Regions from separate parts of the Cupriavidus sp. CP313 genome, predicted to be linked through region 1. Evidence: predicted binding sites of a transcription regulator. Region 1 holds the regulator's gene; the other holds the start of a gene.
The links. The regulator NrdR, encoded in region 1, represses ribonucleotide reductase genes. The targets are predictions, from matches to a motif close to CACNANATNTNGTG.
Positions count from the first base shown of each region.

Region 2: a site for NrdR is predicted at 3,366-3,379, ahead of ACW4E8_RS25735 (ribonucleoside-diphosphate reductase subunit alpha). Genes of this name have one in related genera too.

Region 1 is NZ_JBSVZB010000005.1:255,998-266,952, reverse strand. Features, by position in the region: gene ACW4E8_RS09865 (PilW family protein) at 1-299, opposite strand, end outside; gene ACW4E8_RS09860 (type IV pilus modification PilV family protein) at 296-688, opposite strand; gene ACW4E8_RS09855 (GspH/FimT family pseudopilin) at 817-1,350, opposite strand; gene ACW4E8_RS09850 (type IV pilin protein) at 1,350-1,805, opposite strand; gene ACW4E8_RS09845 (pilus assembly protein) at 1,802-5,644, opposite strand; gene ACW4E8_RS09840 (pilus assembly PilX family protein) at 5,680-6,288, opposite strand; gene ACW4E8_RS09835 (PilW family protein) at 6,285-7,319, opposite strand; gene pilV (type IV pilus modification protein PilV) at 7,321-7,950, opposite strand; gene nrdR (transcriptional regulator NrdR) at 8,082-8,549, opposite strand; gene glyA (serine hydroxymethyltransferase) at 8,705-9,952, opposite strand; ZMP/ZTP riboswitch at 10,080-10,225, opposite strand; gene ybgC (tol-pal system-associated acyl-CoA thioesterase) at 10,381-10,785, shown strand; gene tolQ (protein TolQ) at 10,782-10,955, shown strand, end outside.
Region 2 is NZ_JBSVZB010000021.1:70,838-81,792, forward strand. Features, by position in the region: gene ACW4E8_RS25730 (ribonucleotide-diphosphate reductase subunit beta) at 1-68, opposite strand, end outside; gene ACW4E8_RS25735 (ribonucleoside-diphosphate reductase subunit alpha) at 209-3,142, opposite strand; gene ampD (1,6-anhydro-N-acetylmuramyl-L-alanine amidase AmpD) at 3,636-4,253, opposite strand; gene ACW4E8_RS25745 (sigma-54-dependent transcriptional regulator) at 4,250-5,875, opposite strand; gene ACW4E8_RS25750 (sensor histidine kinase) at 5,901-8,033, opposite strand; gene ACW4E8_RS25755 (PP0621 family protein) at 8,030-8,335, opposite strand; gene ACW4E8_RS25760 (cytochrome C assembly family protein) at 8,342-9,280, opposite strand; gene ffh (signal recognition particle protein) at 9,412-10,806, shown strand; gene ACW4E8_RS25770 (hypoxanthine-guanine phosphoribosyltransferase) at 10,861-10,955, shown strand, end outside.

The sequences.
Region 1 (10,955 bases):
GACGGCACGGCACCGATGGCAGGCTGGCCGCAGTCGTCGGCGCCGCTGACGGCCGGCAGCGCCGGGTAGGAGGTGGCGGATACGGGCTCGCCCGGCCAGCCGGACTGGCGCAGCAGCGAGGCGATGATCGTCAGGGCGCGCTGGCCCCGCTCTTCGAGCAGGATGCGGTCGGTGGCGGTGAGATAGGCGGTACGTGTGGCATGGAATGCCGCAACGGCTGCCGCAGTGACGATCAGGCCGAGTATCAGTCCGACCAGCAACTCGACCAGCGAGAACGCCTTGGATGCGTCCCACCTCATGGCTGCACCCACAAGGCGATCGCGGGTATGCCGGCCTGCCCGCCAAGCCGTCCTGCCATGATCAGTGGCGAATTTTCCGAGCACGGAAACGCCGGGTTGCTCCCGCACCGGCTCGACCAGAGGTCTGGTCGCCCGCTTTGCAGTGCCGGCTGCGCAGCATTCAGCTCAGCTATCTCCACGGCAAGGCGGGCGGCCTGGGCCAGCGCGTCGAGTTCGCGCAGCTGGGCCAGCGCCTTCGGCGCCAGCCCCATCATCGGCAGCAGCCCGGCACCAAGGACGATCAGCGCGCACAGCGTTTCGTGCAGGGCGAATCCCGCCGGGCGGCTGGCGCAGCGCGGTCTGCGGTGCGGGCGGGCAGGTTGATGTGCTGGCTTGCGAAGATCCGGCATGGGCGGTCACCAGGACTGGCAGGGACCTCCAAAGTAGCCGTCGCGAGCAGGCGAATACGTGCCTAAGCGTGAAGGATTTGCAGAATGTTGTTTCGGTTTTCCTGGGAACAGCTACCAGGCAGCCTCGCTTACTGACACACCGTGGTTTGTGTCGGCACGGGCGCGCATACGCGGACCCTGCCCAACTGGCTGATATCGATGAGTTTCTGGTTGCCGGTGCCCAGTCCCATCAGCACCTGGGCAGACTGCATCGCATCTGCCAGCGTGCGTGTATAGCCTACAGGCGAGTAGGAGAGGACCGCCGACTGCGGCGTGCTGGAGAACGCTACGGTCAGTCCTTGGGCGGAGGGGACATGCTGAGCCAGCACGGTTTGGCCAGTGCAGTCCGCGTTTCGATTGGGGTTCAGGCAGACAGTCCAGCCGTTCTGCCAGTCATTGCTGACGGGCGCCACGGTGACCCAGCTATTGCGCGATAGCGCACTGGCCCGTGCCAGGGAAAGCGACGAAGCCAGCGCGTCTGCTTCAGTGGCAAGCGTGTTGCGCTGAATGAAGGATGTGTAGGCGGGTGCCGCCATGCCGGCGAGGATGACCAACACGACCAGCGTGACCAGCAGTTCGATCAGCGTGAACCCGGTCTGAGGTTGGGGGGCTTGATCGCGCATCACCAGCATCCCTGGGGCAGGTTCGCGAAGGCGGTGACATTGTTGATCAGCACGCCACGCTCGCCGGTGCTGCGTAGCAGCAGCGTGCCGCACCGGTTGTCGGCGATGGCAGGCGTGGCGCTGACCTGCACGCATTCGGTGAATGCCAGGGCTGCGCACGCGCCGGATGCGATCGTGTAGTTGCCGCTTTCCGAGGCTTGCGGGAAGCCGCGCCAGGCGCGCGTGCTGTCGGCGGGGTCTACGTATGAGTTAGCCTGGGCATAGCGACGTTCCAGCGCCTGCATGGCGGTCATCAATGCGGCCTTGGCTTCGGCGCGGCGCCCGCGGGCAACATGTTCGGTGTAGTTGGGATACGCAATGCCGGCGAGGATGCCAAGGATTGCGATGGCAATCAGCATCTCCATCAGCGTGAAGCCGCTGGCGTGGCGACGCCAGTCACGGTGGCAGAGCGTCATTTTGCGGCTCCGAAATTGCGAATCTCGCGCCAGCCAAGGCGCCCCGTGGCGGGATGCCCCCCGTCGGTGGCTGTATTGCCGGACACAAGCGGCCTGCTGGACAACGACGCGCCTCCGCTGCGGCCGCCACCCGATGCGCCGAACGAGAACACGTCGATGAACTTCAGCGTAGTGATCTGGCCGACAGCATTGCGTTGTGGATCCACCGTGGTCTTGGTCTGGATCAGCACCGGCGCACCCAGGATGCCGAAGGTGGAGAGATCGCCGGTCGAAGTCCCCGTGGCGGGCATGCCGGTCAGCGCATTGATCTGATAGCGGCCGCTGTTGCTGGAGGCGCCGCAAAGGTCATCACCGGTCATCAGCGAGTTGAACCAGATCTTTCCGTAAGCTGGCACGAGCGCGGTGACCTGGCGTTCTCCGTTGCCCGGGAAATCAAAGTACCACCCCGCCTTCTGTCCAGTCTTTGAGCCGAGGCTATAGCTGCGTGACGAATATTCGTAGGCGCCTTTGCTGTTGCGGGTCAAGGTGACCGGGTTCAGCATGCTGCGGTCTGCGATCGACTGGGAGCCTCCCGCATCGTAGATGCCGTACATGGCGTTCTGGGTCAGCGTGCCGGTGGTGATTGCGTCAGCAGGCTCCAGGTACTTCCCGGTGCCGAATACCACCATGTAGCCTCCGGGCGCGTAGACCCATTTGGGCTGGACGGTGATCGGCTGCGGTTTTCCGCTGGCATCGCGGGCCTGGAAAAGCGGCCGTCCGTAGTTGCCGCCGCCGTAGTAGGGCAGTGCCCCGGCAGCGTTCCAGGTGGATGGGCCGCCATTCAGGATGAACTTCCAGAGGCGGCCCTGGAGGTCGCCGGCGTAGGCGGCGACGGTCTGCCCGTCGGTAAGCCGCACCAGCGCTGGCGAGCTCAGCCCGTTGGCAATGCTGGCGGTGGCGTCCGCTGCCATCGAGATCTTCCAGTAATTGACGCCCAGTTGCCACGGCGTCCCGGCCGGCTTGTCCAGTGCCACGATGAACAGCACCGAAGGCGCAGCCGGATTGCTCGCGCCATCCGCATCGTTGGCATTCAGGCCGTTGCCCGTCATGGCAAACCACTTGTACACAGGCTTGTTGTCGGAGTCCTTGCCGGCAAACAGCTTGACGATCTGGGGCGGCGACATGATGTTGCCCATGTCGGCATCATCCTTGTCCGTGAACTCCCACAATACGTTGCCGGTTCCGACGCTGGCAGGATCGCTGACATTCAGCGCAAAGAGGCCTTGCGCGCCGCCACCCATGCCAGAGACCAGCACGGTCTGCCAGGCGTTGCCCACCCTGGCTTCCGCCACGGCAGGCGTGGCGTCCACGTAAGGCCGATGGATATAGCTCGGCGAGGTCAGCTGGGCCAGGTTGGCGAACACTGCGTTTGGCACGTAGGCAAACAGTTCAGAACCATTGGCGGCATTGAAGGCGTGGAGCATGCCATCGTTGGCGCCGATGTATACGGCGGCAGTACGCTGGCTGTGGGCCTTGTAGAACGCGGTGTAGTCGCTTTCGGCGATAGTGCCGGACGGGGCCGCCATGTAGACGGGGCCGGAATTGACGATGTCGCCCAGCAGTGAGTCGCGCAAGCGCATGGTCCCCGTGCTGCCGGTGGCTTGCTCCTGACCGCGCTCGCCACGCAGATAGCTGAGCCGGCTCTGGGCCACGGTGTCGGTCTCTGTCGGCGCGATCTTCAGTGCGGCCTTCTGCGCGGCGTTGAGAGATTTCCACTCGAAGGTGGCGCCCGCACCCGCGCCGGTTCCTGAATTGTCGGCGGTGCCCGACGGGACCCAGGTCAGCAGATTGCGGGCAGCGGTGCGGGCAGTCAGCACCTTGCCGGCCTCCCAGGTTTCGGCATTGGAGATCTGAACGCCGGTGTTGGGATCATTGGTCACCGCCAGTGCCGACAGGCGCCCGTTCCATCGCTGGTCGAATCCGGGGGTGAACAAGAGGGTGTCGCTCGCCACCTGGGATGAGGTCAGTGCCACGCCAGACAAAGTGCCTGCCGCGTTGACGATTTGCGCGAAGACCTTCTTGATGGAAGCGATCATGGCGGCCGGCTGCCCGGCCAGGAACCAGTTGGCGGGGACATTGGATCCGCCCGACGATTCCCATTCGGCATTGCTGGTGACTGTGGTGCCGCTAGCCCCCTTGGTGCGGAACGGATTGCCATCACCGTTCTGGTCGTCAAAGCCGCCATATTTTGCCGCCAGGTACATCTGGCTGCGGCGCTGTTCGTCGCCCACGCTGCCGTTCCCGTTCTCATTGACGTCGATGCTGAACGTTGTGACGCGCAATTCCGGCATATCCGGGCGGAAGCCGTAGGTATGGGCCCAATATGCGACGCCGGCCATATAGTAGGTACCGTGGCCGCTGGAGCCAGTGTCGGCGCCAGCCAGGTTCGCGAGCGAGGTGTCGGGGCGGCTGTTGCCGGATGTTCCCGAACCCTCAAGATCGGCCACCGCCTGCGTCCAGGTGGTGACATCGAAGCTGTACTTGCTGTATTTCGATATCGCGTCTGCCGGCCTTGCCGAGTCGTTGGCAGAGACCTGCTTGCCACCGGAGAGGTAGGTCGTCCTGGTGTTGCCAGGGATGTATCGGTCCCAGTGCGTATTGATATCGGCAATGGCAAGGACGTAGTTCTTCTGGCAGCTGGCAAGGATGGGGTCTGTCCATTGCGTGTAGACCGGAAATCCATCCTTGTAGGTGCTGGCGTTGTCGATGGCTTCGGGCGTTGGTTGTCGGCCTTGCAGGTAGCGGATGCTCTCGTAGTAGAGTTCGCCGACGGGATCCAATGACTTATAGGCGCCGGAACGCCCGAACTGATTCAGGTAATTGATGACACCGCTGATGTTCTCTGACGCGCTCTCGGGGTTCTGGATGAATACGCCGTCGTCATCCCATTCCCGGCGCAGGTTGTTGGCTTGATTGAAATTGCTGTCGACGGTGTTTGGCCCCACATACTTCAAGGGCGCCCGCAAGACACCGCCATAACGGGTATTGGCACTGTCGTTCAGATAGCCAAACGCGCCAAAGCGGACCTTGTCGGCATTGCGCTGCATTTCGCCAGCCGGCTTGTACCCGGTGCGATACAGCTTGCAGAGATCGGTGCGGGACTTGGCTTCACTTGCATCGCAGACTTGCACCCGTACCAGGTAGGTGCCCTGGTTCTTGTATTTGCCGGGGCTCGCGCAACTGGCGCCGGACTCAGTGCTGTCCCCAAAGAACACCTTGTTGCCACATGAAGTGATGTACAGGGTCCTGCTGCTGAAAGGCGTGACCGAGGACGCCTTGTCGTAAGTCTTGCGGGGGAAGTAAGAGTTGCTGTTGAAAAAACTGTCCTGCAGCACGGCACGTTGCAGGATGGTCTGCGTGGTGGTGTCAACGACGCGGTCGCCCCCGGTCAGCGCGTATCGCAGCATATCGATGGCTGAGGCCGTGGCCCAGTTCATGAAGTTGCCGCTGAACTGGCCCGCGCATGTGTGATCGGCCGTGTTGGCGTCGCCAGCAATGACAAAATAGCCATTGCTGCTGCCTCCGCTGTAGTTGTAGCACTTGAGCGGATTGAAGTAGCCAATGTATTCGGTGGTCGGCGAATACGTACCGGAGCGATAGGCTGCCCCAACCGTAGGGAACTCTACTGAGAGCGTCAGCAGCAGGTTGGGATGGATATTCTGATTGCGGCCGTACAGCGGCGCCTGTGCGATCTTGACTGTCGCAAGGCTGTTCTGTTCTGTTGCGGCAAGCAACGGGCCAGCGGCCAGGCTGAGAACCGCAGCCATTGCCGCGAACAGGAATGTCTGGATGCGGCTCATTTGCCGTGCTCCGCGACAGTCATGGACGTTGCCATTCATTCCCCCTTTCGGTAGTACGACTGCAACATGACCCGGGTCGCCGGGTTTGCGCCAAAGCCGACGGCCGTGACGCGGAAGATATATGCACCCTCGCTCGCGCCTGGCGACATGTCGCTGATCGGCTCGATGATGTAGCGCGGCAGCGCGGCAGGCAGCAGCCCGCCTGTCGCGGTCGGGAACCTGCGGCCGGTGAACGTGCCATAGGCGGTGGTGCGTGCGTTGGCCCCAGTCTGGCTAAAGTCAACGGAAAGCCAGTTCGGCGTACCGTCGAGCACCGGGTCGCACAATCCCTGGAAGGGTGAGGCGCCTGTGACGCCGGTATTGCAGCCCGCCACGAACGGCAGGACATTCATCGTGGTGCCGGAGAAGATGGCCGACCGGGTGGTTAGGGCGGCGACACCCTGGATGTCTATTTCTGCATCCAGCAAGGCTGCCTCGGCCGCTTGCTGAGCCAGGTCCCGATCGCGCTGGTTCGATGCCATGCGCTTGCTGCCAATGGCTAGCCGGGCGCCGGCGATGGCGATGACGCTGATGATCAGCAGCATCACCAGGGCAGTGATCAGCGCTATGCCACGCGGGTTGGGGGGCGCGGTGCGGGCGTTCATGTCGGCGAGCACGTGGTGCAGGTGGCCATGTTCCGGAGCTGTACGGTGACTGTGTACAGGCGTCGCATCCGCTGCAGTTGCGTGGCAGGCGTGAAGGACGTGTCATTGCCCGGCGAGCCCGGAAACAGGCGGCCAAACAGGCGGAAGGTTGGCGGATCCTGAGGCGATGCGCTGGCAGTATCGCCCATCAGCACCATGGCAATCTTTATTGCGACGACGTTCTGCCAGGTGGTGGGCAGGGCCAGCACCTCGGTGGCCGACAGGAAGCGGTCCGGGGTCTGGTCGAAATTCGTATCCACGCCGTAGAGCACCTGGAAGACTTCGACGCCCGAGATCAGCGAAACAGCCTGGTACGCCATGCCTGCCGTGAGGATTTCCTTGTTGGCGGCGTCCCGTGGACGATAGCCGCACATCAGCTGCGGCATGCCGCTGGCATCGTTGCTGACATAGAAGACCGCCATGCCGCGCGCGAGATCCGCGTCTTCCCAGGCCTGCGGCTCAGCGACGCCGTTGCCGGAGCAGTCGATCATGCTGTTGTCCGGAACGGTGCGGTCCTGCTGCGTGCCGGAACCGAAGAAGCGGACCTGCAGCACATCGCTCTTGTTCACGGCGCCCGCTTGGGCAGGACAAGCGAGGTTCTGCGCCGGATTGCCGAGGTCTTGTGTGGGGGCGCCGCAGCTGTCGAGGCCGCTGATGGTCGGCGACAGGCTCGTGGTGGTGAGCATGACGCCCCCAGGGCTGGGCGCAGGTGGCCCGCTGGCGCCGGGGGAGGCCGCGGCGCTGTTGCCCGCATAGTTGCTCCAGGCGGCCTGGCGCACGATCCGCACGACGGTATCCACGGCAAAGCGGCCTTTCTCATCCAGCGCAGTGGTGTCGTCGATGCTGTTGTAGTTGGCTCGTCCGGTCAGGTAGAGCGCTGCGGCAGCCATGATCAGGAGCAGGCTCAGCGTCATCGCCACCATCAACTCCACCAGCGACAGCCCCAGTTGACGATGCCGGCCGGCGTTGAGATACGTCCTGGCGTTCTGCATGTCAGTTCACCGTACCCTGCGTGGCCACGATGACCACCTGGGGGCGCGTGCCCATATCGGACATGTCGACCTGTGCCGCGACGGTCCTGGCGGCAAGCCGGGAGATCCAGCCGATCTTGATGACAATCGGTGCGTCGTCCGGGCGGCCAGTGGCCGATGGCGTGCATCCCCATGAGAAGCCGGTGGTCTGGTCGTAGGCGACCATATCCCGGCAAATCACGGCGCGTCCGCCAGGCAGGCCTGTGCTGACACGCTCCCAGAACTCGGCGACATCGAAATCCGCCAGTTGCTGTGCGCACCCGGCCGCCGTGCCCGAGCAGGCGATCGCGTACGGGCTGTTTGCTGCCGTGAGCGCGGGTGGCTGCCCGTTGGCCGTGTCGATGAAGTAGCGGTTCGGGGTGATGGCTTCCGCCGCCGCGCCGGTTTGCGAGACGGCCGGATTGGCACGCATGCGCTCGGCCATCTCGGTGGCCAGCTGCATGGCAGTGGTGTCGTAGGAAGCTTGTTGCGTGAAGCGGGATGAATTCAGCAGCAGGCTGGCGACCCCGAGCACGCCAACCGCCAGAACGACAATTGCCACCAATGCTTCGAGCATGGCAAAGCCGGCTGCCCCGCGGCAGCGTTGACCCATTCTGACCCCCGTCAAAAGACGTCCGACTTCGTTAACTTCTTTTTTTGGTCTGCAATCCCGGCCCTTTTAATAGGCGATAGCGGGCCTTGCGGGAATGCAACGGGGATTAAACAACGATTTTGTTACTTTTGCTACCCCTTCCGAGGGGTGGACGCCGCAAACTCATCCAGCACGTCGCGGAATTCCGACACGTCCTCAAAGCTCCGATACACCGAAGCAAAGCGGATATACGCGATCTTGTCGAGCTTGCGCAATTCGCGCATCACCAGTTCGCCGACCTGGCTGCTGGGGATTTCCTTCTCTCCCAGTGCCAGCAGTTTTTCTTCGATGCGGGTGATGGCTTCATCGATGGCCTCGGCCGAGACCGGGCGCTTGCGCAGCGCCAGGCGCATGGAGTCCTTCAGCTTGGCGCGGGTGTAGTCCACGCGCGAGCCGTTTTTCTTGACGATGGCGGGGAAGAACAGCTCGATCCGCTCATAGGTGGTGAAGCGGCGGTCGCAGGCCTCGCAGCGGCGGCGCCGGCGCACGGCATCGCCGTCTTCCGACATGCGCGTGTCGAGTACCTGGGTATTGGAATGACCGCAAAAGGGGCATTTCATGCCGGACCACCTTCAGTTGAACCCCGTTGCCTTGTCCGTGTTGTCGTTCTGCGGTGGCGGGGCGGGTTGGCGAGGCCCGCAAGCCGGTGCCCTGGGGCGCCGGCCTGCGGAGCTGCCGGCCGCTCATGCGAACACGCATGGGCGGCCTCGATGCATCAGCCGTAGACCGGGAAACGCTTGGTCAGGGCTGCCGCCTGCTCGCGCACGCTGGCGATATTGGCGGCGTCGTGCGGGTTGTCCAGCACATCGGCGATCAGGTTGCCGACGATGCGGGCTTCTTCTTCCTTGAAGCCGCGCGTAGTCATGGCCGGCGAGCCCAGGCGGATGCCCGAGGTCACGAACGGCTTTTCCGGATCGTTGGGGATGGCGTTCTTGTTGACGGTGATATGCGCCTCGCCCAGGACGCGCTCGGCTTCCTTGCCGGTGATGTTCTTGGCGCGCAGGTCGACCAGCATCACGTGGCTTTCGGTGCGGCCCGAGACAATGCGTAGGCCGCGCGCGATCAGGGTCTCGGCCAGCACGGCGGCGTTCTTCACCACTTGCTGCTGGTAGGCCTTGAACTCAGGCGTCAGCGCTTCCTTGAACGCGACGGCCTTGCCGGCGATCACGTGCATCAGCGGGCCGCCCTGGATGCCGGGGAAGATGGCCGAGTTGATGGCCTTCTCGTGCTCGGCCTTCATCAGGATCACGCCGCCGCGCGGGCCGCGCAGGCTCTTGTGCGTGGTGGTGGTGACGAAGTCGGCGTGCGGCACCGGGTTCGGGTAGACGCCCGCGGCGATCAGGCCGGCGTAGTGGGCCATGTCGACCATGAAGTAGGCGCCGATCGACTTGGCGACCTTGCCGATGCGCTCGAAGTCGATGCGCAGGGCGAAGGCCGAGGCGCCGGCGATGATCAGCTTGGGCTTCTTCTCTTGCGCCAGCTTTTCCAGCGCGTCGTAGTCGATGTCTTCCTGGGCGTTCAGGCCGTAGCTGACCACGTTGAACCACTTGCCGCTCATGTTCAGGGCCATGCCGTGGGTCAGGTGGCCACCTTCGGCCAGGCTCATGCCCATGATGGTGTCGCCCGGCTTGAGCATGGCGAAGAACACGCCCTGGTTGGCCTGCGAGCCCGAGTTGGGCTGCACGTTGGCGGCGTCGGCGCCGAACAGCTGCTTGACGCGGTCAATGGCCAGTTGCTCGACGATGTCGACGTATTCGCAACCGCCGTAGTAGCGCTTGCCGGGGTAGCCCTCGGCGTACTTGTTGGTCAGTTGCGAACCCTGCGCGGCCATCACGGCCGGCGAGGTGTAGTTTTCGGAGGCGATCAGCTCGATGTGGTCTTCCTGGCGCTGGTTTTCCTTCTGGATGGCGGCAAAGACCTCGGGGTCGATCTGGTCGATCGTAAAACGGCTGCGTTCGAACATGGCGAAACTCGTCTGAAAAATAGGGAATCCGATTCACGCATCGGGGGTAGGGCGCGCGGGGAAGGCTAGCGGCGACCAGCACCGGCGGCACCTTGTAACCGTCGGTGCAGGGCGCACCCTGCTTCCCATTCGCTGCCCAGGCGAGCGGCAGGCGCAAAGCACTTCACGCCTAGGCGTGCTGAACGTTACGCGAACGCGCAATGAACGTCACGCCAGAGAACTTGCGCTTCCTCGTGGTAGTGCCCACTGACTTCGCCAGTCGCGCAAGATGGAATGGTTGCGCGCAGTGTAGCGCGAGGCGGGCGCCCGCCGCAAGCCGTCGGCCCCGCCAGCCGAGGACTGGCAAGGGCTGGCCAGCAACTTGCTGTTGCAAAGTCGTCATGCGGGTTTACACGAAACCGCTATCGCTCTCCGTTACAATCGCGGCCATGACAAACTTTGTCTGGACCCTGCGGGTGTACTGGGAAGACACCGACGCGGGCGGCGTAGTGTTCTACGCCAACTACCTGAAGTTCTTCGAGCGCGCCCGCACCGAGTGGCTGCGTTCGCTAGGCATCGAGCAGCAGTCGCTCGCCGGCGAGGCGGGCGTGGTCTTTATCGTCCGCAGCACGGCGGTGGACTACAATGCGCCCGCCCGGCTGGATGACCAGCTCGAGATCCGCACGCGCATCGACCGGGTCGGCCCGGCGTCGGTCCAGTTCACCCAGGAAGCCTGGCGTGGCGAGCTGATGCTGGCCTCTGGCGCGATCCGCGTTGGGTGTGTCGATCGAAGCACTTTCCGTCCCGCCCCGATTCCCGACCCCGTTCTAGCTACCATCAAGTCCGCACGATGAATCCCGTGACCGTCACGCAAGACATGTCGATCATTACGCTGGTGCTCCACGCCAGCCTGCTGGCACAGGCCGTCATGGTGCTGTTGCTCGCCATGTCGCTGTTTTCGTGGACCTATATTTTCCGCAAGCACCTGGCGCTGCGCTCGGCGCGCACCCAGACCGAGGGGTTC
Region 2 (10,955 bases), on a different contig from region 1:
GCGGGTTGCAGGGCAGGCTGCGGTGCGGCCTGCGGGGTGGCTTGAACGTCGTCGTCCCAGCTCAGCATGATGTGGTTCTCCGTGATTCGATTTGGGGGCGGCGGGTGGTTTGACTTGTCACTTCGTGGTGGCGCCGGCCCTCTCCCCCGGCCCCTCTCCCGCGGGCGGGAGAGGGGAGCAAACCCCGGGGTAGGTGGTTACTTCGTGATTACTGGCAGGCTTCGCACTCTTCAAAGCCAGGGTCGCCCGGGCGCATCGTGCAGACCGCGCCTTCGGCTTCCGGCATGGCCGGGGCCGATGCGGCGGCTGCCTCCAGGGCGGAGCCGCTGTCGCTGCCCGACGATACTGCGTTCAGCGAGCCGCGCGACACGGTGGACTTCTCCACGTGGGTCGCAGCCATGGTGCGCAGGTAGTAGGTGGTCTTCAGGCCGCGCAGCCAGGCCAGCTTGTAGGTGTCGTCCAGCTTCTTGCCCGAGGCGCCGGCCATGTAGATGTTCAGGGACTGGGCCTGGTCGATCCACTTCTGGCGGCGGCTGGCGGCTTCCACCAGCCAGGTCGGCTCCACTTCGAACGCGGTGGCGTAGATGTCGCGCAGGTCTTGCGGGATGCGGTCGATGCGCGACAGCGAGCCGTCGAAGTACTTCAGGTCGGCAACCATCACCTCGTCCCACAGGCCGCGTTCCTTCAGGTCGCGCACCAGGTAGTCGTTGACCACGGTGAACTCGCCCGACAGGTTGGACTTGACGTACAGGTTCTGGAAGGTCGGCTCGATGCAGGCCGACACGCCGATGATGTTCGAAATGGTCGCGGTCGGGGCGATCGCGATGCAGTTCGAGTTGCGCATGCCGTGCTGCTTGATGCGGGCGCGCAGCGCGTCCCAGTCCATCGTGCTGGACAGGTCCACTTCCAGGTAGCCGCCGCGCTCTTCGGCCAGCAGCTTGAGCGAGTCTTGCGGCAGGATGCCACGGTCCCACAGCGAGCCTTCATAGGTGCTGTAGCGGCCGCGCTCTTCGGCCAGCTCGGTCGAAGCCTTGTAGGCGTAGTAGCACACCGCTTCCATCGAGGTATCGGCAAACTTGACGGCGGCGTCGCTGGAATACGGCGTGCGCAGCACGTGCAGGCAGTCCTGGAAGCCCATGATGCCCATGCCGACCGGACGGTGGCGCAGGTTGGAATTGCGCGCCTTGTCCACGGCGTAGTAATTGATGTCGATCACGTTGTCGAGCATGCGCATGGCGGTGCGCACGGTCTTCTGCAGCTTGGCGTGATCCAGCGCGTAGGTGCCGTCGGCCTGCTTGGCGATGTGGGCGACCAGGTTGACCGAACCCAGGTTGCACACGGCGATCTCGCTCTCATTGGTGTTGAGCGTGATTTCCGTGCACAGGTTGGAGCTGTGCACCACGCCCACGTGCTGCTGCGGGCTGCGGATGTTGCACGGATCCTTGAAGGTGATCCACGGGTGGCCGGTCTCAAACAGCATGCCCAGCATCTTGCGCCACAGTTGCAGCGCCGGCAGCTTCTTGAACAGCTTCAGTTCGCCGCTGGCGGCCTTGGCTTCATAGCCCAGGTAGGCCTTTTCGAATTCCTTGCCGACCTTGTCGTGCAGGTCCGGGCAGGTGGCGGGCGAGAACAGGGTCCATTCGCCGGCTTCCATCACGCGCTTCATGAACAGGTCCGGAATCCAGTTGGCCGTGTTCATGTCGTGGGTGCGGCGGCGGTCGTCGCCGGTGTTCTTGCGCAGTTCCAGGAATTCTTCGATGTCCAGGTGCCACGTTTCCAGGTAGGCGCAGACGGCGCCCTTGCGCTTGCCGCCCTGGTTCACCGCCACGGCGGTATCGTTGACCACCTTCAGGAACGGCACCACGCCTTGCGACTTGCCGTTGGTGCCCTTGATGTGCGAGCCCAGTGCGCGCACGTTGGTCCAGTCATTGCCCAGGCCGCCGGCAAACTTGGACAGCAGCGCGTTTTCCTTCAGCGCTTCGTAGATGCCTTCCAGGTCGTCGGAGACGGTGGTCAGGTAGCACGACGACAGCTGCGAGCGGCGGGTGCCGGAGTTGAACAGGGTCGGCGTGGACGACATGAAGTCGAACGACGACAGCAGCTGGTAGAACTCGATGGCGCGCGCTTCGCGGTCCTTCTCGTTCAGCGCCAGGCCCATGGCCACGCGCATGAAGAAGGCCTGCGGCATTTCGATGCGGGTTTCATCGATATGCAGGAAGTAGCGGTCGTACAGGGTCTGCAGGCCCAGGTAGTTGAACTGGAAGTCGCGGCCGGCGTCCAGCGCCGCGCCCAGGCGGGCCAGGTCGTAGGTGGCCAGTTGCTCGTCCAGCAGTTCGGCTTGAATGCCGCGGGCGATGAACTTGGGGAAGTACTCCGCGTAGCGGCTGGACATCTCGGACTGGGTCACTTCAGTGCCCAGGATTTCCTTGCGGATGGTGTGCAGCAGGATACGGGCGGTGACCTGGCTGTAGTCCGGGTCCTTTTCGATCAGGGTACGCGCGGCCAGGATGGCCGAGTCGTACACCTGCGTCATCGGCACGCCTTCGTACAGGTTCTTCAGGGTTTCCTTCAGGATCGGCTCGGCGCTCACTGCATTGCCAAGGCCGCTGCAGGCGTTGTCGATCAGGTCGTGCAGCGCGGCGATGTCCAGCACGTGCGTGACGCCGCCATCGGTCACGTTGACCGAGATGCCGCCTTCCTGCACGCGGGCCACGGCCTGGGCGTTGGCCTGGGCGCGCTCGTCCTTGCGCTTCTCGCGGTACAGCACGTAGGCGCGGGCCACTTCATGCTCGCCCGAGCGCATCAGCGCCAGTTCCACATGGTCCTGCACGTCTTCGATATGGATGGCGCCGCCGTTGGGGCGGCTGCGCACCAGCGCGCGCACGACGTTGTCAGTCAGTTGCTCGACGATCTCGCGCACACGCGCGGACGCGGCGCCCTGCCCGCCGTTCACGGCGAGGAAGGCCTTGGTCATGGCAACGGCGATCTTGGACGGCTCGAAAGCCACCACGGCGCCATTGCGTCGAATGATCTTGTGATCCGGGTAGTTCGTATTGGCGGCGTTGGCGGGGGTCTGCTGCGCGGTCGGTGCGATACCGGCGGCGGCGCCACCCGTGGTGATTTCGTTCTGGGCCGTTTGCATGAGAACTCCTGTTTTTACCCTGGAAATAAGAGACAAAAGAGTCCCTGGCGAAATGCGGCGAAAAGAACGTCCCTCCCGGCGTGAAGTCGGGGCGGACAGACTGCCTTTACGTGAACATTTCGCCAGGGACTCTTGTGATTCGCTGGCCTTAGCGGGCGGTTTCGAGACGATGCACGAACTTCGTGATCCCTGACTCGCCCTTGGGCCGGCTCCCCGGTTTGACTACTAGATATAGTGGGTGCTGCCTGAAACTGGGCTAAGTATAGTGAAACGAATCCGAATGACCAGTCTTGACAAGCGCTTTTTCGGGGGCGGCGGCGCCGATGCGGCAGCGCCACATGCCCGCAAGCCTAATACTCGCAAGGGTTTTCGCCAGACCGTTCGCAACTGCACATTTCACAAAAATTTTTTTGATTGTTGCGAGGTTGCGATAGCCCCACCCCGAGGTAGGGCATGTGCGCCGGAACGGGGCGCACGGGGATGGGGAATGAGGTTAAGGATTCGTCACCTGGCCAGCCGCGCCAAGGCACTGGTAGGGCAACATGCCCGGCGCCACGCCCGCCTGGCTGGCAAAGCGCGCCCAGTCGAAATGCGGGCCGGGATCGGTCTTGCGGCCGGGGGCGATGTCGCTGTGGCCGGCAATCGCGCGCACCGGGTAGGCGGCCAGCAGCGCGGGCACCAGCGCGGCCACGGTGTCGTACTGGGCCAGGGTGAACGGCAGGTCGTCGCAGCCCTCGATCTCGATGCCGATGGAGAAATCGTTGCAACGGGCGCGGCCGAAGAAGTCCGACTGCCCGGCGTGCCAGGCCCGCTGCGTGCACGGGACAAACTGCACCAGCTCACCCTCGCGGGTGACCAGGAAGTGCGCGGACACCTGCACCTGGTGGATGGTGGCAAAGAACGGGTGCTTGTTGGGATCGAGCCGGTTCTGGAAGAAGGCCTCGATGTCGCCGCTGCCGAACTGGCCGGGCGGCAGGCTGATGTTGTGCAGCACCACCAGGTCCACCGGCATGCCGGCCGGGCGCTCATCGAAATTGGGCGACGGCACGCGGCGCGCGGCGGGGACCCAGCCGTCGGCGTCGGGTAAGTAGCGGTGCGCAGGCTTGGTCATGGCGTGCCCTCGCCTTCCACGGCGCTGCGGTCGGCGGCGTCCATGGCCTCGCGGATGCCCAGTTGCTGGATGCGGTAGCGCAGCTGGCGCAGGTTCAGGCCCAGCAGCGGCGCGGCCGCGGTGCGGTTGAAGTTGGTCTGCGCCAGCGCCTGCAGGATCAGCTCGCGCTCCACGGCTTCCAGCCTGGCCGGCAGGTCGATCGGGAAGACGATGCCGCGGCAGGCACGTTCGGCGGGGTCGCCGGCGGGCTCAGGTTCAGGCGCGCTGGCCGGGGCCGGTGCCACGGGTGGCGGCTCTGCCAGGGCCGGCGCGGGCGCGGCGGCCGGCGGCACAGGGGCCCACATGCCTGCGGCGCCCCAGGGGGCGTAATAGTTAGTAGGCGCCATCGCCGGCACGGGGGCATGCATCAGCCCGGCCCGCTCGGCGCCGGCGTCCAGCGGGCCCAGGTCGGCCAGCTCGATCTCTTCGCTCTCGGCAAAGGCGTAGGCGCGCTCCAGCAGGTTCTCCAGCTCGCGCACGTTGCCGGGGAAGGGATAGGCTACCAGCCGTTGCAGCGCCGCCGGCGACAGCCGCTTGGGGCGCGGGTCGCCGTAGCGCACCGCCAGGTGGTCCAGGATGGCGCGCGCCAGCACCGGGATGTCTTCACCGCGCTCGCGCAGCGTGGGCATGCGCAGCGCCAGCACGTTCAGCCGGTAATACAAGTCCTGCCGGAACTGCCCGGCCGCCACCATCGCGGCCAGGTCCTTGTGGCTGGCGCACATCACGCGCACGTCGACGGCGTCTTCGCGGCTGGCGCCGATCTTGCGCACGCGGCGCTCCTGCAGCGCGCGCAGCAGCTTGACCTGCATCGGCAGCGGCAGGTCGGCCACCTCGTCGAGCAGCAGCGTGCCGCCGTTGGCGGCCTGGAAGAAGCCGCCGCGCTCCCCGTCGGCACCGGTGAAGGCGCCTTTGACATGGCCGAAGAACTCGGACTCCATCAGGTTCTCGGGGATGGCGCCGCAGTTGACGGCGATAAAGGGATGCGCGGCCCGCCCGCTGGTGGCGTGGATGGCGCGCGCGGCGCGCTCCTTGCCGCTGCCGGATTCGCCGCTGATCACCACCGGCGCCATGCTGCGCGCCAGCCGCGACAGCGAGCGGCGCACCTCCTGCATGGCGGCGGAATGGCCGGGCAGCAGGGCGGCGGCGCGGTCGGCGGCCTGCTCTGCCGCGGCGGCTTCGGCATCGGTGCTGTCGCGCTGCTGGCGGCCCAGCGCGTTCAGCACCAGGCTGCGCAGCTGCTCCAGCGACACCGGCTTGGCGATGTAGTCGAAGGCGCCGGCCTTGAGTGCCTCTACGGCGTTGTCGGCGCTGCCGTAGGCGGTGATGACCGCCACCGGGATGCGCTCCGGCGCGGCCGACAGCTGGCGCACGATCTCGATGCCCAGGCCGTCGCCCAGGCGCATGTCGGTCAGCACCAGGCTGTAGCGGCCCTGCGCCAGCTTCTCGCGCGCCTCGGCCAGGGACCCGGCCAGCACCACGTCATGGCCCATGCGGCGGATTGAGATGTCCAGCAGCTCGCGCAGGTCGGCCTCGTCGTCGATGACCAGGATGGGATCGGGCGCTCGGGACATTCGGGGTGGCATGGGGTGGTGGCTGGGTTGGGACAGGTCAGGCGGCGGCCGCCGAAGCAGCATCGGCACTCTCGATGCGCAGCGTCAGCACGAAAGCCTTGGCCGGCAGTGTATCGCGCGCGGCGGGGGCCAGCATGCCGGTGCGTTCGAGCAGCGCCGGCAATGCGATGGCGCCGTAGCGCACCTGGGCGTCATTGGCGCCGCACAGCTCGCGCGCCATGAACAGGCCCAGCCCGGTGCCCTGGGCGTTGCTGGTGAAGAAGGGTTCGAACAGGCTGCGCTGGTGTTCGCGCGCCACCTCGGCGCCGTCGTTCCAGACGATCAGCTCGGCATGGTGCTGGTCCAGCGCATGCGCCAGCAGCCGGATCGAGCCCGGCAGCCGGCTGCAGTAGCGCCAGGCGTTGTCCAGCAGGTTGCCCAGCACCTGCTGCAGCTGCGAGGCGTCGAACACCACCGGCTGGGCCACGTCCACGGTCAGCCGGATGGCATTGGCGTTGATGTCGACCCGGCCCGCGGGACGGGTCTCGCCGGCGCGCGGGCGGCGCGAGCGCATTTCGGCGCGCCAGCGCTCGACGATCTCGGGCAGCGCCTGCGCCAGGTACACGGTGCTGCGGCCGGTGCGCGGGCGGCGCGACATCTGCAGCACGTCTGACACCACCTGGTCCAGCCGGCGCACGTTGTCGTTGATGATGCGCAGCAGGCGGGCATCGATATCGACATCGGCGCCGCCATGGTCCTGCGCGGCGGGATCGCGCCGGCCGGAGTCGCCCAGCAGCTCGCTGGCCTGGCTGATTGCCGCCAGCGGGTTGCGGATCTGGTGCGCGATGCTGGCCACCAGCCGGCCCATGGCGGCCAGCTTTTCCTGCTGCACCTGCTCGGCGATGCGTTCCCAGCTTTCGATATGGACCAGCACGGTGTCGCGCATCTCGTTGCGCAACAGGGCCTCATCCTCCTGCGACCAGGCCATGGCCTCGTTCTGGGCGATGGCCAGGCGCAGGCGGCCGGCGGCTTCGGGTGACAGTTCGCTCCAGGCGGCCGTATCCAGCGTGGCCGGCACGGTGCGGCCATGCGCCATGGTCGAACGCAATCCTGCCAGCCCCGGCAGCACAAAGCGCAGCCGCAGCCGGGTGTGCTGCATGGTGCCGTCGGCCAGCGCGGTGCCGGACGCCATCGGCAGCAGCTGCAGGATGCGCGGCACGTCGTCCTTGCTGTGCAGCCAGTCGCGCAGCATCTCCATCAGCGGTTGCAGGCGCGGGATGCGGCGCAGGTCGAACAGCACAGCTTCGCCGCCCTGCCCCGCCGCACCACCCAGCCGCCGCGAGTAGATGCGCTCATGCGGCTGCACGCCCAGCAGCACCACCGCCGCGGGGTTGGCCGCCACCACCGCGCCGTTGGCGCGTACCAGCATCACGCCGTCCTGCATGTCGTTGACCATCAGCCGGTTGACCAGCTGCTGCAGGCGCAGCTCCTGCTCGCGCGCCAGCGCCAGGCGCTCCTGCGCGATCTGGCGGTTGGCCAGCATATACATCAGCAGCGCCGCGATCATGAACACCAGGCCGAACAGGCCCGAGCCCAGCAGCCCGGCATCGGCCTGGCGCAGCAGGATGGTGTGCATGAAGGGCCCGCTCATCACCACCAGCGCGGAGATCGCCGCGGCAAACAGCGCGAACAGCAGGCTGGTCAGCGCGCCGGCTTCCAGCGCCGGCAGCAAGAAGATCATGGCCAGGCCCTCGGCCTGCCCGCCCCGCCCCAGCACGCTGAAGACCAGCGCCAGCAGGGCCAGGTCGGCCAGCACCTGCACCCGCACGCGCAGATGGAAGTGCCGGCGCCACAGCGTACCGGCCAGCATCGCCAGGGCAATGGCAAGATAGGGCACGGCGATGGTCATGGCCGCCGCGTGCTCGATGCCGCCCAGGCCGTCAAGGCCGAACGGCAAGGGCGGGATAGCGCCGATGAAAGGTGTGGCGGGGGAGACCGGGGTGACGGATGCCGGCTCGCCGCGCCGCATCAGCGCAAAGCCGACCAGCAGCAGGCCCACGGCCACGCGGGTCCAGCAGAAATAGCGCAGCAGGCGCCAGTGGAAGTCAGGCGGTTCGGGCTGGCGCCACAGCTGGGCCAGGCCGCGCCAGGCGTTCAGCCGCTGCCAGCCCGACGACGCCGGCTCTGTCATGGGCGGGGGCCGTCGCTGCCACTGTCACCGCCCTCGGCCCGGCTTTCGTCAGGCAGATGGCTGCGGCGGCAGTAATGCAGGCCGCGCCAGGCAATGGCCTCGCCCTGCGGCAGGTGCACGCCGCACTGGGCGCACTGGACCATGGGTTCGGCGGTGGCGTCGGCCGGGCCGGCGGCGGCAGTACGCTCGCTGGCCTTGCGGGCCTGGCGTGCGCGGTGTTCAGCCAGCCGGGCCTCGGCGCGGGCGCGCAGCCACCAGATGACGCCCAGCACCACGGCCAGCAGGATCAGGATACGTGCCATGAGGAATCAGATGCGGTGCAGGACGACTTCAATCACGAAACGGCTGCCGACATAGGCCAGCAGCAGGATGCCGAACGAGGCGATGACCCAGCGCAGCGCCACCTTGCCGCGCCAGCCGCGGAAGATGCGCCCGGCCAGGATGCCGCCGAACATGGCCCACGAGATCAGCGCGAACACCGTCTTGTGGTCCAGGCGGAAGGCGCGGCCGAACAGCTCTTCAGAGAACAGCAGGCCCGAGGCGATGGTCAGCGTCAGCAGCACAAAGCCGGCGCCGATCAGCCGGAACAGCAGCTTCTCCAGCGTCAGCAGCGGTGGCAGCAAGTCAAGCCAGCGGCCCAGCCATTCACTGGGTTGCTGCTCCGGCGGCCGCGCCGGCGCGTGCCGGAAGCCATGCAGGCGCCGTTCGGCCAGCAGCATCAGGAAGGCGTGGAAGGCCGCCAGCGTGAACAACCCGTAGGCCACGTTGGCGATGATGAAATGCAGCTTGAACAGCGGCCGCGCCGCGTAGCCCAGGATCTGCGAGCCGGGGAAGGCCAGCGGCATCAGGCTGGCCACCAGCGCCACCGGGATCACGATCAGCCCCAGGCCCGCCAGCGAGAAGAAGAAGCTTTCTATCCAGTAGATGCCCACGCCCAGCCACAGCATGGCCGACAGCGCAAAGGCAAAGCCGAACATCATGCGCTCGGCCGGGAAGATGGTTTCATGCAGCAGCATGCCGTGGCTGGCCAGCGCCGCCAGCATCAGCACGTGCCACCAGGCCGGGCGCCCTTCGCCGTGCGCGCCGCCCGCCGGGGGGATGGGGCCGCCGCCGGCCACCAGCACGGCCGAGGTCGCCCCCCCTGCCTGGCCGGCAGCGGTGGCAACGCGTGGATGGCGCGTGGCCCAGCCGTGATAGGCCAGGCCGCAATAGAGAAGTGCCGTCAGGGCATACAGTACAATGACCATTTACGCAGTTTACCTTAGTGCCCACGGACGGTGGCGGCCGGTTGAACCGGTGTTCCAGGCCCGCCCCGTGTGCCGGACTGCCTCCGATTTCAGCCCCGAGCCCTGCTCCGACTTCTCCCCCGATTCCTGCCATGCTGGACAATCTCACTCAACGCCTGGCGCGTGTGGTCAAGACCATGCGCGGCGAGGCGCGCCTGACCGAGGCCAACACCGCCGAGATGCTGCGCGAAGTGCGCCTTGCCATGCTCGAAGCCGACGTGGCGCTGCCGGTCGTGCGCGAATTCGTTGCCCGCGTGAAGGAAAAGGCCATGGGCGAGGAGGTTGTCAGCAGCCTCACGCCGGGCCAGGCCCTGGTCGGCGTGGTCCAGCGCGAGCTGACCGCCGTGATCGGCGGCGCTGACGCGGCCAGCGGCAACAACAAGGAAGCCGAGCTGAACCTGGCCGTGCAGCCGCCCGCCATCATCCTGATGGCCGGCCTGCAGGGCGCCGGCAAGACCACCACCGTGGGCAAGCTGGCCAAGTGGCTCAAGGAAAACAAAAAGAAGAAGGTGCTGACGGTCTCGTGCGACATCTACCGCCCCGCCGCTATCGCCCAGCTGAAGACGGTTTCCGAGCAAGTCGGCGCTGACTTCTTCCCGTCGCAGCCGGACCAGAAGCCGGCGGACATCGCCCGCGCGGCGGTGGACTGGGCGCGCAAGCACTACCACGACGTGCTGATCGTCGACACGGCCGGCCGGCTCGGTATCGACGAGCTGATGATGCAGGAAATCGCCGCCCTGCACGCCGAGCTCAAGCCCGCCGAGACGCTGTTCGTGGTCGACGCCATGCTCGGCCAGGATGCGGTCAACACCGCCAAGGCCTTCAACGACACCCTGCCGCTGACCGGCGTGGTGCTGACCAAGCTGGACGGCGATGCGCGCGGCGGCGCGGCATTGTCGGTGCGCCATATCACCGGCCGCCCGATCAAGTTTGTCGGCGTCGGCGAGAAGCTGGACGGCCTGGAGCCTTTCTACCCCGACCGCATGGCCCAGCGCATCCTGGGCATGGGCGACATCCTCGCGCTGGTCGAGGAAGCCCAGCGCGGCGTGGACATGGAAGCGGCCGAGAAGCTGGCCAAGAAGATCAAGAAGACCGGTGACTTCGACCTGGAAGACTTCAAGGCCCAGATCTGCCAGATGAAGAAGATGGGCGGCCTGGGTAGCCTGGTCGACAAGCTGCCGGCGCAGTTCGCCCAGCAGGCGCAGGGCGCCAACATGGACCAGGCAGAGAAGCAGGTGGCCCGCATGGAAGGCATCATCAACAGCATGACGGCGGCCGAGCGCGCCAAGCCGGAGCTGATCAAGGCCAGCCGCAAGCGCCGCATTGCCGCGGGCGCCGGCGTGCCGGTGCAGGAAGTGAACCGCCTGCTCAACCAGTTCGACCAGATGCAGTCCATGATGAAAAAGCTCAAGGGCGGCGGCATGATGAAGATGATGCGCCAGATGGGCGCGATGAAGGGCGGCATGAAGGGCCTCTTCAACCGCTAAAATCCGTCGCCGCAACCCGACTTGCCTCCCCCGCAAAAGAACAGGAAAGACATCATGATGAGCGCCGTACAGGCCCGCGAGCTGTGGGCCAACTCCGAAGAAATCGTCTCCGCCGCGGAAGTCCAGGAGTCGCTGGACCGCATGGCCAC